One region of the Sporomusa rhizae genome, then DNA from elsewhere that is predicted to be linked to it. Evidence: riboswitches for the same ligand, from Rfam matches in the RefSeq annotation. Region 1 holds a riboswitch; the other holds the start of a gene.

Region 1 (7,862 bases):
TGTTAATAATATTATATAGTGAATCGCGCTCAACAGGTATACGTCCGGCCTGACGAATTAAGGTCAAGATTGTTTCGGTACTTAAGAGCTGGCTGGTTTTAGCTCCGGCTGCGTGGCTGATTTTTTCTTCGCTGACAGTGCCGTCGATGTCGTTAGCACCAAAACCAAGGGCAAGTTGAGCAATCTGAGGGTTTAACATAACCCAATATGCTTTGATATTATTAAAATTATCCAGCATTAATCTAGCGATTGCTACCATTTTTAGATCTTCCCAAGCCGGAACCCGGCTAATTGATTCAGACAATCTGGTGTTAGCAGGATGAAAGGGAAGTCCGATAAAGGTTTGGAAGCCTTTTGTTTCGTCTTGCAGAGTGCGAAGAGCGAGTAGATGATCAATTCTTTCCTCTGGTGTTTCAATATGGCCGTACAGTATACTAGCGTTCGTGCGGATGTCTAGCTTATGTGCAACGCGAGCCGCATCAAGCCATTCAGCGGCACTAGCTTTATTGGGACATACTTCCCGGCGTACTCTATCACTAAGAATTTCGGCACCGCCGCCAGGCATAGAACCTAAGCCAGCCGCCTTAAGCCTCTGGAGTACACCGGTTATGCTTTGACCGGAAATCTTAGCGAAATAGCATATCTCAACACAAGTAAATGCCTTAAGATGAATATGCGGTAAAGCAGTATGCAGGGCGCTAATTATATCCACATAGTATTCAAAAGGCCAGTCAGGGTGCAAGCCGCTAACTATGTGAAGTTCGGCAAGACGTTTGTCTTCAGCTGCCTTTGCCGCTACAGTTAACACCTGTTCTTTGGTCATGGCATAAGCATGAGCACTGTCGCTATCACAACCAAATGCACAAAACTTACATTTGGCAGTGCAAACATTAGTCAAATTTATATGGCGGTTAACATTAAAATAGACATAATTGCCACTGATACGCTGTCTTGCTATATCGGCGAGATATCCAAGCCAACCTATGTCATTAGAAGCAAGTAAAGTTAAGCCGTCGTTACGGGTAAGCCGGATACCGGCGCGGATTTTAGCTTCTAGTTTATCCAAGGCAGACACTCCTTTCCTAAAATAATTTCGCGGTTTATAGGAGATATCCTGCTAACTGGCCAAGGACGGTTTGGGTGCTAAATGTATTAAATCTTGGCTAAAGATTTAATTGCAATTATGGGCAGGTGATGTAATAATATATTGGTGACAAGGAGGGGGAGCGGTATGCCGTTACCTAAAAAACTAATTTCTATTGTTGTACCAGTATTTAATGAACAAGATAATATCGACAACTTTTATCAGGAAGTTATTAAACATATGGAGCAGCAGCCTTATTATTTTGAGCTTATCTTCATCGATGACGGATCGAGTGATGCTACTCCTCTTATCCTTGAACGGTTAGTAAATTCTGATAACCGGGTGAGGGCCTTGATTTTAGCTCGAAACTTCGGTCATCAAGTGGCTTTGTCCTGTGGCTTAGACCATGCCGATGGGGATGCAGTAATTACTATGGATGGCGATATGCAGCATCCGCCCGAAATGTTACCGCAATTACTTGCCCAATGGAATAATGGCTTTCAGGTAGTCCAAACAATACGGGTTAATACAGAAGGGGTATCTTGGTTTAAGAGCTTTACCTCAGGTATGTTCTATAAACTAATGAATGCGGTGTCAAATATACGGGTTACTGAGGGCGGTTCTGACTTTAGACTGCTTGATAAACAGGTGGTGAAAAGCTTCCGGCGGTTCCGGGAACGTGCAAGGTTTATTAGGGGCATGATTAGTGCAATCGGGTATCGCCAAACGTATATCGAATTTGTTGCTCCCAAGCGATTTGCCGGAAAATCTAAATTTTCCTTACGAAAGATGCTGCACTTTGCTTTAGATGGTATTACGGCCTATTCAAAAACGCCGCTTAGATTTGCGTTTTACATAGGTATAGCGTTAGGACTCGGCAGTATCGTTCTGACATTGCATGTAATATATATTAGATTGTTTACCGACGAAGCTGTTCCTGGCTGGGCAACAATAACTGCCAGTATTTCGCTTTTAGGCGGACTGCAATTAGCAGGAATCGGCATTATTGGCGAATATGTCGGAAGAATATTTGAAGAAGTAAAACAACGTCCTTTATATTGGCTGCGCGCTGAACTTGGTCAGCAGACAGAAAAACATAATCAATGAAAATTCTTTGCTAATAAAAACAATTACCCTAATAAATGTAAAAAAAACACGATTTTGGGCAGGAATTTTTAGTTTTTAGACGAATATAAGAATAAAGAGCATTGTAGAAAGCCGAATCCAGCTCAGGAACGGGGGAACCATTTTATGGGGTGAAACGTAAGAAGTGTTATGCTTCTTACGTAGGGTGCCTGCAACCCTAACCCGTCAGCTAACCTCGGAGGCCAGCGAGAGGAGAAATGTATTGGGAAAGTTTTTCGGGTTTGTTGTCGCTTTTTGTCTCTTTTTTGGGACCGCTACTTTTGCCCATGCTTCCGGTACATATGAGGTCGGTGACCAGGGAGCCGATGTAGTCGCCATTCAAGCCCAGCTAAATAGTCTAGGCTTTAACGCAGGATCAGCTGATGGTGATTTTGGCGAATTAACAGCTAGTGCTGTTAAGGCTTTTCAGGCGGCTCGTGGTCTAGACGCTGATGGTGTAGTAGGGGCGCAAACTTATCGTGCTCTAATGGGAAGGGATATTCCGGTCAGCCGTGATTCTTCAACGGCTTCGATACGGCGTGTTGTTCAGACTTCCATGCGCTACACTGGTGTACCTTATGTATTCGGTGGGACGAGTCCCGGTGGTTTTGACTGTTCCGGCTTTACCCGTTATGTATTTGCTCAGAGTGGTATTTACCTGCCGCGTATGGCTGATGAGCAGTTTGAAGTCGGACGATATGTATCTTACAATCGTCTCCAGCCTGGAGATTTAGTGTTTTTTAGCACTTATGCTTCAGGAGCATCTCACAGCGGTATCTACCTTGGTGATGGTAGATTTATCAGTGCTACGTCCAGCCGCGGTGTAGCTATTGACAGTATGAACAGTAGCTATTGGGGTCCGCGTTACGTTGGCGCCCGTCGTGTGATGTAAAGGAACAAAAGGGAAGGCGTTGTCAGCCTTCCCATTTTTATTTTTTTGATTAGGGGTATGTTTGGCAGGATTTTTTAAAAAATGCTGGTATTTAAATAAAGTAATTGGTACATACTATGTAAGTTAAGTGTTATTATGGTGGAGAATTTATTATGTTTACTTTTTACTGGCGCAAATTTATAATGCCCTACTGGCTGCAGGCCACGACGGCGATAGTGTGTTTTATCATTGCAAGTATAGCTGGCTTAGCAGCGCCGTTAGTCGTAAAGCTGCTAATTGATGATGCGCTGTCTGGCGGCAACATCACATTTTTGCATATTATTATTGCCGGGATAGTAATATTGTATCTAATCCGCGGCTTATTTTCCTATTTCTACGGTTACCGTATGGCTAAGGCTGGTAACCAGATGTTGGCTAAGCTACGGGAAGACATGTTCACCAAATTACAGTCACTCGACTATGCTTATTTTATGAAAATGCCCTCCGGTGATTTGATTTCATTGTTTACTAATGACTTGTTGTTGATTCAACAGGCGGTAACTGTGGGTATACCGGATATCATTGTCGAGTCGCTAAACCTACTGGCCATCATGGCAATTATGATTTATTTTGATTGGAAATTGGCCATGGTAACATTCGCAACCTTGCCTTTTATTATTGTCGCTATCAGCTTTTTTAATAGTAAAATTGGCAGGATGGGGGCGCTTGTTGAACATACTTTGGCTAAGGTAACGTCAATTATTCAACAATCTTTGGTATCGGTAATGATTGTGCAAAGTTATGTTCGTGAAGATTATGAGTATCGAAAATTTAGTGACAAAATTCAACAGGCTGCGGGGGATTTGCTGAAAGCCCAGCGTTTGAGCGCGATACTTGTTCCCTTGGTAGAATTCCTTGCTGCTATTGGTTTGACGATAATTGTTTGGTATGGCGGGCGGGAAGTTATTAATGGCGATTTGAGTATCGGCGGGATGTTTGCTTTTTTAGTTTATATTATCAATGTCCCTATGCCTGTTCGTAAGATCAGTCAGGCGATGACATTTTTAAAGTTTGGAATAGTAGCTTGGAATCGTATTAACAATTTGCTTAATGAACAAACTCCATCTGTTGCCGATGGTTATCTGGATATGTCTAAAGCACAGGGGGTTGTCGAATTTAAAGATGTGTCGTTTGCTTACCGAACAGGTAAGCCTGTATTGGAAGCAATCAGCATTTCGGCTAAACCTGGGGAGATTATTGCAATTGTAGGGCCAAGTGGTGCTGGTAAATCTTCATTTGCAAATCTGCTTTTACGATTTTATGATCCCACTCAGGGAGCTATTTATTTAGATGGCGTAAATATTAAAGACATAAAAATTAAGGATTTGCGGCAACATATAGGCTTTATTCAGCAAGAGCCTGTCTTATTTAATACAACTATTTTGGAAAACATCCGCTTTGGCAACCTTGCTGCTACTTCAAGCCAAATTGAACAGGCGGCTCGCAAGGCCAATGCTCATGCGTTCATTATGGAGCTACCACAAGGCTATAATACTGTTGTCGGTGAATTAGGCGGAAATTTGTCAGGTGGCCAGCGGCAACGGATTGCGATCGCCCGCGCGATCATTGCGGAACCATCTATTTTACTGCTAGATGAACCGACAGCTGCTTTGGACGCTCATACGGAGAAGCAGGTTATGGCAGCTATTCGGCAAGCCAGTATGGGACGAACAACTTTTATAATTACCCATAGGATGTCAACAATCATGGCTTCCGATCAGGTAATATATTTAGCTGGTGGCAGAATTGTTGAGACAGGTACTCACCAGGAATTACTTAGTAAAGGTGGGTTATATGCTCGGGTCGTCAAATATAGTGAAGCTGATTTTGGTATAAATGAGTAAAATAGTGGCAATAATTTTAGCGGCAATATTTTTGCCGCTAATTATTTTACTTTTATTAAGAATAATCCTATTAACTTCGTGGGATTTATTGACAAAAAAACAAACAACTGCTACCATTTAATAAGAATATTCCTATTAATAAAATGAGAGGTGTATGATGAGAGTAAAAGTATTTTTAACTGTACTGCTTATTGCCGGGCTTACCTTGATTGCAGGCTGCGGTCAAAAAACTGTTGCACCGGGCGATAATTCTCCACAGCAACCTAAAATTAAAGTCTTGGCTAGTGTTTATCCGGTATATGAATTTGTCCGGCAGGTAGGCGGCGATAAAGTTGAAGTAACTATGTTGGTACCAGCCGGGGCAGAACCGCATGAATGGGAACCATCGGCTAAAGACTTAGTTCAGGTTAAAAATTCTAAATTGTTTTTTTATCATGGGGCTAATTTAGAACATTGGCTAAGTAAAGTAACGGCTAAAGATGTACTTGGCAATACAACAGCAGTAGAAGTAAGTAAAGATATTGAACTAAGAGAGGGTACAGCTCATACGCACGATCATGACCCGGCGGAAGAGCACAAGCATAATGCTAATGAAAAACAGGAACCTGAAAAGCATCAGGAAGTAGATCCGCATGTTTGGCTTGATCCTGTACTTGCGCAGAAGGAAGTAAATACCATTGCCGAAGCGCTTGCGGCGGCAGACCCTGCTAACGCAGTATACTATCGAGATAATGCGACTAAATATAATGAACAGTTACAGAAGCTTCATAGCGAATATCAAGATGGCCTAAAAACAGTTCAAAAGAGGATTATTGTTACTAGTCATGCAGCATTTGGTTACCTTGGCTCCCGCTATAATTTGGAGCAGGTTGCAATTATGGGCATATCACCAGATGCTGAACCAACACCGGAGAAGATGGCCGATATTGTGCGGATGTGCCGAGAACGGCAAGTTACATACCTATTTGCCGAATCCATTGTTAGTCCTAAAGTAGCTGAAACATTAGCTAAAGAAGCCGGTGCCAAAGTACTTTTATTACATCCTATTGATTCTTTGACTCCTGATGAAATTAAACAAGGTAAAGACTATCTAACGTTAATGCGGGAAAATTTGGCCAATCTTAAATTAGCTCTAAGTAGTAACTAGAGAATAGGGGAGCGAAAATGACTGCAATCAATGCAGCGGGTACCATTATAGTGGTAAACCGTCTAAAAGAAAAAGGTTATCGCATAACAGGTCAGAGGCAAGCTTTAGTTGAGCAACTGGTTGAGTCAGAAGAACCTCTATCAGCCTTTGAAATTTGGGAGAGACTTCGGATACAGTATAAGGATGTAAGTTTAGATACTGTTTATCGAAACCTTCATGTGCTAGTTGATTTAGGAGCATTAATTCCCATAAATGCTATGGGGAAAGAAGGGGTTAGGTATGAACTAGTGTATACGAGTCATCACCATCATATTGTCTGTGTAAAATGCGGACAGACGCAATGCATTGATTATTGCCCCGTTGATCCCCATCTAATTTCTGTATTGAAAACGCACGGATATGAGCTAGTGCGACACAATCTGCAATTATTCGGCGTGTGCCGCCATTGTAATTGTTAAGGAGTAATGTTATGGCTGAAGTTAAATTACAAGATATTTCTTTTCGTTATAACACTGAATTGGTATTAAGCAATATAACATTTTCAGTGAATCAAGGTGAGTTTGTAGTAGCAGTAGGTCCTAACGGTGCGGGTAAAAGCACAATGCTTAAGATAATAGCCGGACTTATTGAGCCGATTTCCGGTCAGGTGCTAATAGATCACAAAGATGTACGACAGGCAGCTAAACAGGGAATTATCGGTTATGTACCACAGCATTATGCACAGAATACGGCAGCATTTCCGGCTACGGTGGAAGAGATAGTTGCGTTAGGGCTTGTCAATGTACAGGGGGCAGTAAAGAATAAAGGAGCTAAACATATAGTCACCCATATGCTGGAGCTAGTGGGAGCCCAAGAATTGCATGGCCGCCGTATCGGGGAATTATCCGGCGGTCAGCAGCAGCGGGTTATGGTTGCAAGGGCTTTGGCGGGAAACCCGCAGTTGTTATTATTGGACGAACCGACAAGTGGTGTCGATTATGCTGCTAGTGCCAAAATTTATGAATTGCTATCGCAGCTTAATAATACCTTGGGCATTACTATCGTAATGGTATCACACGATATTGAAAATGCCACCCGCTTTGCGTCTAAGGTGGCGTGCATCAACCATAGTTTATGTTTTTTTGGCAGCAGTGAACAGTTTCGTACCAATCATGCAACTATGCAGCATTTATGGTATTATTCAACATACACCGGATAAGGAATAAGGAGATTCATATGCCGATTTTTGAAATGTTTCAATATGATTTTATGCAAAGAGCCCTTATCGCCGGACTAATAACGGCAGTTATCTGTCCGCTGTTAGGCATGTTTGTGGTAGTTCGGCGGCAGTCGCTTATTGGTGATGGATTAGGACATATTGCTTTTGCCGGAGTGACCGGGGGGTATTTGCTTGGTATTTATCCGGCAGTAGGCGCTTTCGCCATAACCATCGCAGGGGCGGCGGGTATTGAAGTAGTGCGCCGGCAACGAACGCAAATGGCCGATACTGCACTGGCAATTTTCTTCTATGCAGGGATAGCGTTAGCTATTATTTTTAGTACAATTACTCGTATTCCTAGCGCTGGTTTACTGGGATTCCTGTTTGGCAGCATACTGACCGTTTCTTGGCAAGATGTATTAGTCATAAGTGGCTGTGGCGCTATTGTTATAGCCTTTGTTTGCAGTAATTTTAACAGACTTTTGCTAGTTTCCTTTGATGAAGAACTGGCTAAAGTCGCCGGTATTGCTACA
Region 2 (7,862 bases), 270 kb from region 1:
CACCGCCATTGGCAAAAGCAGTGTATGCTGAGGTCATTTCCCACAGATTAACTCCCTGTGTTAACCCCCCTAATGCTGAAGATAAAGAATAATCTTCAGGAACAATGGTCGTTATACCCATATTCTTGGCTAAATTTAGTGCTTTATCGATACCTATTTGCTGCGCAAGCTTAACTGCAGGTATATTTACCGACCAGCGCAAGGCTTTTTTCAAGGTAACTGTTCCGCGGTATTTTTTATCATAATTTAAAGGGGAATAACCATTGATATTAATTGGTTCATCGATAATAGTGGCATTAGCGGTAAGACCTTCATTTAAAGCCGCTGCATATAAAAAAGGTTTAAAAGCTGAGCCAGGTTGACGAACTTCTGCAAACACCCGGTTAATCTGGCTTTCCTCGTAATCACGTCCCCCAACCATTGCTTTGACATATCCAGTCTTAGGATCGAGAGCCAATACAGCTCCTTGCAATTCTCCTAGCACCGCCTCAGCGGCTTGCTGCTGTTTAATATCCAAGCTTGTATATACTTTGAGACCGCCTTTATAGACTCTATTTGCACCGTAGCGCCCTACTAATTCGTTGGAAATATAATCAAGAAAATAAGAAGCCTGGACTAAGCGCTTTTTTTTACCGGCAAGATTTATTGGTTCCGCCTTAGATTTTGCGGCATCTTGTTCAGTTACATAGCCTTCTTTAACCATACCAGCCAAAACAACTGATCTTCGGTCTGTTGCTGCTTTGATATCAACATAGGGTGAATAAATATTTGGTCCCCGGGGTAGACCTGCTAATAATGCACTTTCCGCCAAAGTCAGATCTTTGGCATGTTTGCCAAAATACATTTGAGCGGCCGCTTCGATCCCGTAGGCACCTTCACCAAAGTAGACCTGGTTCAGGTAAGCCTGTAAAATTTCCTGTTTAGAAAACTTATAATCTATAATTACCGCCAGCATAGCTTCTTTGAGTTTGCGTAGTAGTGTACGTTCTTGGGTAAGAAACATATTTTTCGCTAACTGTTGAGTTAATGTACTTCCACCTTCGATCAGGCTGCCATGGCGAATATTTACGACTATTGCCCGCATAATGCCGATAGGATCAAGACCAAAATGACTATAAAACCGGGTGTCTTCATTAGCAATAATCGCTTGTTGTACATAAGGAGAAATGTTATTAATCGTTACAACTACACGGTTTTCCTCAAATAGTTTAGAGATTAGCTGGCCGTTTATATCATATACCTGAGTCGCGGAAACCAAATTGAGATTTTCAAGACTTTTAGTTTCCGGCAAACCTAAAAATGCATATCCAATATTAGTTAACATTACTAATAAAACTGTACAAGCTATAACTTTTTTCGTATTATTAGGCATTATTTACACACTCCTCTTAGAAATAGTATCTCCAAGCTGCATGATTTTTACATGCAGGAATAGGCATTCCTGTTGGAGAATATACGAATTTTAGACACAGTTTATCAAACTATTTCAAAATAGGAGCGTATAATGAATAATACGTCAAGATTTTTTCATACAGTTTGCGGACTGAGTGCAATATGTTTACTGTTATTAGTTTCGTCACCGTTAGCTTTGTTAGCATTTGCCGATTTTAATTCGTCGGCTTCAGTAATTGGTTTGCCTTTAGAGCAAGCACCTTCTCAATCAACTGCCATCAATACTTCTCCGAACCAGAATGTTGACGCTTACTATATAAATGAAAACCCCGACAATCCGCCAACAGCTGCTAAACCGGTTTACGACGTTTTTACGGTAGAAGAACGCCAAGCAAGGGGCTTAGTGTTAGAAGTTCCTAAAGTAAGCCAATATTACGGCGAAAAAGTTGTTTATCTTACGTTTGATGATGGACCAGATCCTGAAAACACACCGGTAATTCTAGACATCCTTAAAAGTAATAGTATTAAAGCTACTTTCTTCGTTGTGGGCAACGAGGCAGAAAAGTATCCAGATATTTTGCGTCGAATTTATCAAGAAGGACATGCCATCGGAAATCACTCCTATAATCATGTTTACCGTGATTTATATCAATCGGCCAACAGTTATATTGCTCAATTGCGTCATACCGATGATGTTATTAAAAAAGCAATCGGCGTTCGTCCCCGCATATCACGAGCCCCCGGAGGGTCGGCGGGTAGTTTTACCAAAGAGTACTGGGGAGCTTTAAATAAACTAGGCTATATTGAAGTAGGCTGGAATATAAGTTCCGGCGATGCTTCTAGTGCTAAAGCCAATCGTATTTTAAATAATATCGTTTCCCAAATGGAAAATAAAAACTTGTGGAGTCATGCTATTGTACTAATGCATGATGGGCGGGGTCATGCGGAAACAGTGAAGGCGCTGACGGATATTATTAAATACTATAAAGAGCGTAAATTTGAATTCCGTGTAGTCAACTTTGAGACTCCAGCACCATGGTAATTTATTGATATAAAAAATGCTTTGGACTATTGTCCAAAGCATTTTTTTATCCTGCTCTGAAAGGTTGACTTTCACGTGGATTAGGTAATAACGGCTTCCTCTTTCTTATGGGTTCAGTATAAGCCGTAAGTTTTTTATAAACTATAATTAGGAGATTCTTTTGTAATGCTGATATCGTGAGGATGGCTTTCTTTTAGGCCGGCACCGGTGATGCGGATAAACTGGGTTTTGCTAATTAATTCTTGGATATTGCGAACACCGCAGTATCCCATTCCGGCACGCAGACCACCAAGCAATTGGAATACTGTATCGGCAACGGAGCCTTTATACGGTACCCTGCCTTCAATTCCCTCGGGCACAAGTTTGTCCATGTTTTCTTGGAAGTAACGGTCTTTACTGCCTTCTGCCATGGCCCCCAGTGATCCCATGCCACGGTATACTTTATAGCTGCGGCCTTGATAAATAATGGTTTCGCCAGGACTTTCTTCAGTACCTGCGAGAAGGTTGCCTATCATTACCACTTGAGCTCCGGCCGCGATAGCTTTGGCAACGTCTCCAGAGTATTTAATACCACCGTCAGCAATAATGGGGACATTATACTCACGAGCAGCTCTGGAACAATTGTAGATTGCTGTAATTTGCGGCACACCAATGCCGGCGATAACACGGGTGGTGCATATAGAACCTGGCCCAATTCCTACTTTCACAGCATCTGCCCCTGCCTCAATTAAATCACGGGTAGCCTCAGCTGTGGCTACGTTTCCGGCAATTAGGTCAACATGCGGGAATGTATTCTTGATGGTTCTAACCGCTTCAAGTACCCCTCGTGAATGGCCGTGGGCGGTATCTACAACGAGAACATCTACTTTGGCTGCAACAATAGCTTCAACACGCTCCATCATATCAGAACCAACACCAATAGCGGCGGCTACTAATAAGCGACCTTTAGGATCTTTGGCTGAATTCGGGTACTTTTGGGCTTTTTCAATATCTTTTATTGTAATAAGTCCTTTTAAGTTTCCTTCGGAATCAAGCAAGGGCAGCTTCTCGATGCGATGCTCACGTAAAATTTCTTTGGCTTCTTCTAATGAAGTGCCAACATGGGCAGTGATTAGGTGTTCTCTGGTCATGCAATCAGAAATTTTACGGCTTAAATCGGTTTCAAAACGCAAATCCCGGTTTGTAAGAATACCGACAAGTTTGCCAGCATTAGTTACCGGAACACCGGAAATATGATATTTTTCCATAAGGTTATGGGCATCTTGCAGTGTATTACTGGGAGATAAAAATATTGGGTCAACAATAATTCCATGCTCAGAGCGTTTGACTTTATCAATTTCATTTGCTTGACGAGCAATCGGCATATTTTTATGTATTACCCCTATGCCACCTTCACGTGCCATGGCAATTGCCATACGGGCTTCCGTAACGGTATCCATGCCAGAACTGATAATAGGCATATTAAGCTTAATGTTTTTTGTCAAGTAAGTGGATACTTCTACTTCTCTCGGCAGAACTTCTGATTTTGCGGGTACAAGTAGTACATCATCAAAAGTTAAACCTTCGGGGCCAAATTTGTTGTCAAACATCAGTTGAAACTCCTTTCAGTGAACATCATCGTAATAGGTATTTCCCAATATAATAACACAAATAAACTAGCCAAATCTACCTCTTTTTATGTAATAATAAAAAAAAATAATTCAGCCTGGCAAAATAATGCCAGGCTTATCATTAACTAAGAACATATACTTTTACATTTTGAATACCGAAATCATAAGCCACTGCTACTGACTGCATGGCAATATCGATACGGTTTCCCTTGATTGCGCCTCCGGTATCTTCAGCTACTCCATACATACCTTTTCCGTCGGCAAATTCAATATATAAGCGAGAACCAAGTGGAATTACTTGTGGATCAACGGCAATTACACCTGGGCGTACCATGGTACCCATATACGTCATGTTGCCCCATTGGCCGTTATCATGCGGACCGGCGGCATAAGCAGTAGCCTTTATATCCAGAACAGCTTTATAGCGTCCTGGAGCGTTACTTCTTGATACCTCTGGCATACGACTGTCTTGCATGACTTGAACAGTTTCCTGGCCGACAACTCCGTCAGCGGCAAGGTTTTTCTTATTTTGATAGTCGATTACCGATTGCTCAGTAGTTTCGCCAAAAACCCCATCAACTGAGATGCTATCATAACCCAATTCGATAAGTCTAGACTGCAGCTCTTCTACTGTTTGACCTGTCATTCCTGATTTAAGTGCTTGATCTCCTAATGCAGCTAAGGCTAATGGTGTCCAGAATGTAGCACCTAGGAATGCCATAGCAATGGCGGAACTAATAATTTTTTTGATGTTTTTCATTAAAAACACCCCTTTCTAAAAGCCTACGAGGTTAGCTGACGGGTTCGGGACAAAGGGAAATCCCTACCGCATTATGCGGATTCACCCCAGAAATGGTTCCCCCGTTTTCCTTTTTTATTAGGAAATTCGGCTTGTCGTATATATTACACGATATATTTATAAAGGGCAAACAATATATGAAGTAGTTATTAGAAAACACTTATTATTAGACAAGCTTATTCTTTGGTATGCTCCTATATGCTACCTTATATAATATAAATTTTTATTACGCGTAAACAAAACTTAGGAATTATATGTTAAAGCATTGGTATGCGACAAAAAAGCCTTACAGAATAACCGGCCAATCTATCAGTATATCATTTGTAGACAATTAGGATACTGACAGTAAAATGGGACTACCATTCAGATAGTCCCATCTTAGTCTATTACAAGCAGTATGCAGTGCAGTCTGCCAATTTTTAATAATATTGGGTTTACCTACCCGCAAAATGGGTTTGGAGTCTCTTTTCGGGATGGCTAGTTTTTGCCCAGCATAAATGGTGCAAACCCAAGCTCGCCCCAGTAATGGTTGTCGTACACTTGGATAATGCCATTCACTCTTCTCTGTAAGATCTTTTTTACGTGGCTGAGAGAACTAAAAAATATCCGGGTTTGGGGGTGGGCATTATTGAGTGCTGCTTGATGGTAAAACTGCACTGATTTGTCTATAGCAGTGTAGACTGCCCAAAGCTTTGTTAATACCTTAATATTAGTATTTATTTTACTCGGGTTAATAGCCTCTTGCCAGGCTGTGTCCAAGCCGAGCAATTTAGTTTCATCTACATTAGGATAGTGAGCGATGTCGATGTTAGTTGCCTCTGCTGCGAATAAAAGTTGTAAAAAGCCATCTTGGAATTGCTCAAGGAGAGTAATAAACGGCAAATTTTCGGTAACGATATCTGCTAATGACGCTATTTCACTGCTTATAGCAGTTTCAATTTCAAGTGCAAATTGTATAGGGTTCATACGTTAAGCACTACCTTTCTAATAATCAGGCCATTTCGCTCTGCGAAATGGCCTGACAAATTATTTCTTGCTAGACAAAAATACACCAGCCTTAGCGACAGGAGATTCACGTACGATGATAGTTACGGCTTCAGGTGGACATTTTGCAGTTTCGACAATTACTTCAGTCACTCTTTTGACCATTTCCTGCTTTTGTTCTTGAGAACGGCCTTCGAGCAGGTCAATTTGTACAATTGGCATTTGCTACACCTCCAAAATCTATTATTAGTATTTTTCGTGCTAGATAATATATCCCCTGCTTAAATTTGGTAGCAGCAGTTAAAAATTTCATAGATTGTAAAAACAATATCAGGCCGCAATTTTATTAAAAGTAAGCGAAGTTTTTGTCAAACTTATAAAATGTTAGTCGCGTTGCAACCGTGATTGACTCTTTTTTGATTTGCCGGTTGCTAGGAACAGCATATAAATTTGCCTAATCCTGCTTTTGGTTTACGTCGTAGCCAGTACCGGTAGGTAAGAAATCTCCGCCAATACCTCTGTTAGTGCTTATTTCCTGCCACACATTGGGCCAAAATCCGGTCGTTACCTTATCACAAAGCCGGGCCTCTCATTGATGAAACTAATACGGATCCCATAAGCCGGAGATGGTTAAAAAACATATACCTTCAAAATTACAAATTGTGCATAGTTAATCTGACGTAAATATATAACTATTTGTTTTTTATAATGATGCGAAAGTAACAAATTGATTCTATTACTCATAAAGTATAGTAGTATATTGCTTATTAGATATTGAAGGAGGTCTATACTTGTGAGTATCTTCAGAGAACTCCGCAACGAATGCTTGATTAGGGAACTCGATCGCGAGTTAAACACAGATGTATTGTTATTTGGCTTCGACGGTATGACATATTTTGGTAATTTACAAAAGGTTGAGGACTGCCGTATAGCTTTTTTATCGCCAGCTATTGAGGCTCAATCGAACGTAGAAATTCTTTCTCCCGGTGGAGAAGTCGTAGAGGTAAGATTCTTACAAGTTGATTTGTGGCAAATTGTTGCCAAAGCTACTGGGATAAGAGCTAATCCATTTACATCATCAGAGGATTGTGATTCGGCTCACTCTATGAGGACTGAGGTATCGCAGCAAATAACCGAAACAAGTGAGCGCCAAGAGAGCCATGAACTGATTTGCATACTAAGACGTATGATTGGTGATAACGTAGTAGTTACGACTCTTGGTGGCTTTATATTTGAGGGTATACTTGGAAATGTCGATGATGAGCTGGCCTTTATATCGGTTAATGAGATATTCGGCCCAGGTAATTCTTCGGGAATATCTGATAATACGGTAAGTACAGCTGTAGTAAATCTTGAAGCTTTAACGTCAGTGTCCAGATCAGCTGAATGTTGCTAAAGCTGACGATTTTTGGGTACGAGTGAAAATATCAATTAAATTAATGCTAATGCCAGGGTAAAAGACTCGGTGAATTTTTTTACCGAGTCTTTTTATCAAGAGAGTTCTATTGTCACAGTAAATAATGAAAATATATTTTTTCCGGATAAAAATATATTTTATTCGGATAGAGTAACAGCGGTTTCTGCTGCTCTCGCTGATGCTGGGCACAAGCCGTATTTTTTTTGACTGCGTTAGGAGGGATTGACAGTATGCTAATGGCGGCAGCATATTTGGGGAAAGTAGGCGTCGGGGTTACTGTGCCGCAGTTTTTTCGTGCTCAAGATGAAAACGTCTATGTAGTAAAATTCCAAAACAACCGGCTTGGCTCCAGGGTTTTGGTAAGCGAATTTTTTGCAGCAAAGTTTGGTGCGATAATGGGGTTGTGTTTTCCGGCGAGTGATATCATTAGCATTGATGAAAAAATATTGAATAATAATTCATATCTTCTTGAGTTAGGTTTGGAACCAGGACTGCATTTTGCCTCGCGCTACATTGAAAATACGGAATACGTAAGAAAAGAGAAACTATATAAGGCTATTAATGTCAAAGACATGGCTGGCGTTGTGTTGTTTGACCATATGTTTCACAATGCGGATC

Evidence for each region. Region 1 has a riboswitch for cyclic di-AMP ahead of SRRS_RS10845 (C40 family peptidase). Riboswitches for the same ligand answer to the same signal wherever they lie in the genome.
Region 2: it holds a riboswitch for cyclic di-AMP, as region 1 does, so the genes downstream of both, SRRS_RS12305 (peptidoglycan-binding protein) here and SRRS_RS10845 (C40 family peptidase) in region 1, are expected to answer to the same signal.

What each region holds. Positions count from the first base shown of each region.
Region 1 is NZ_CP156925.1:2,369,239-2,377,100, forward strand. Features, by position in the region: gene mqnE (aminofutalosine synthase MqnE) at 1-1,066, opposite strand, end outside; gene SRRS_RS10840 (glycosyltransferase family 2 protein) at 1,232-2,191, shown strand; cyclic di-AMP (ydaO/yuaA leader) riboswitch at 2,291-2,429, shown strand; gene SRRS_RS10845 (C40 family peptidase) at 2,433-3,101, shown strand; gene SRRS_RS10850 (ABC transporter ATP-binding protein) at 3,254-4,984, shown strand; gene SRRS_RS10855 (metal ABC transporter solute-binding protein, Zn/Mn family) at 5,139-6,131, shown strand; gene SRRS_RS10860 (Fur family transcriptional regulator) at 6,149-6,589, shown strand; gene SRRS_RS10865 (metal ABC transporter ATP-binding protein) at 6,601-7,329, shown strand; gene SRRS_RS10870 (metal ABC transporter permease) at 7,347-7,862, shown strand, end outside.
Region 2 is NZ_CP156925.1:2,642,379-2,650,240, forward strand. Features, by position in the region: gene SRRS_RS12290 (transglycosylase domain-containing protein) at 1-1,372, opposite strand, end outside; gene SRRS_RS12295 (polysaccharide deacetylase family protein) at 1,505-2,434, shown strand; gene guaB (IMP dehydrogenase) at 2,569-4,023, opposite strand; gene SRRS_RS12305 (peptidoglycan-binding protein) at 4,166-4,804, opposite strand; cyclic di-AMP (ydaO/yuaA leader) riboswitch at 4,809-4,946, opposite strand; gene SRRS_RS12310 (hypothetical protein) at 5,321-5,809, opposite strand; gene SRRS_RS12315 (2-hydroxymuconate tautomerase) at 5,870-6,049, opposite strand; gene SRRS_RS12320 (hypothetical protein) at 6,621-7,223, shown strand; gene SRRS_RS12325 (HipA family kinase) at 7,475-7,862, shown strand, end outside.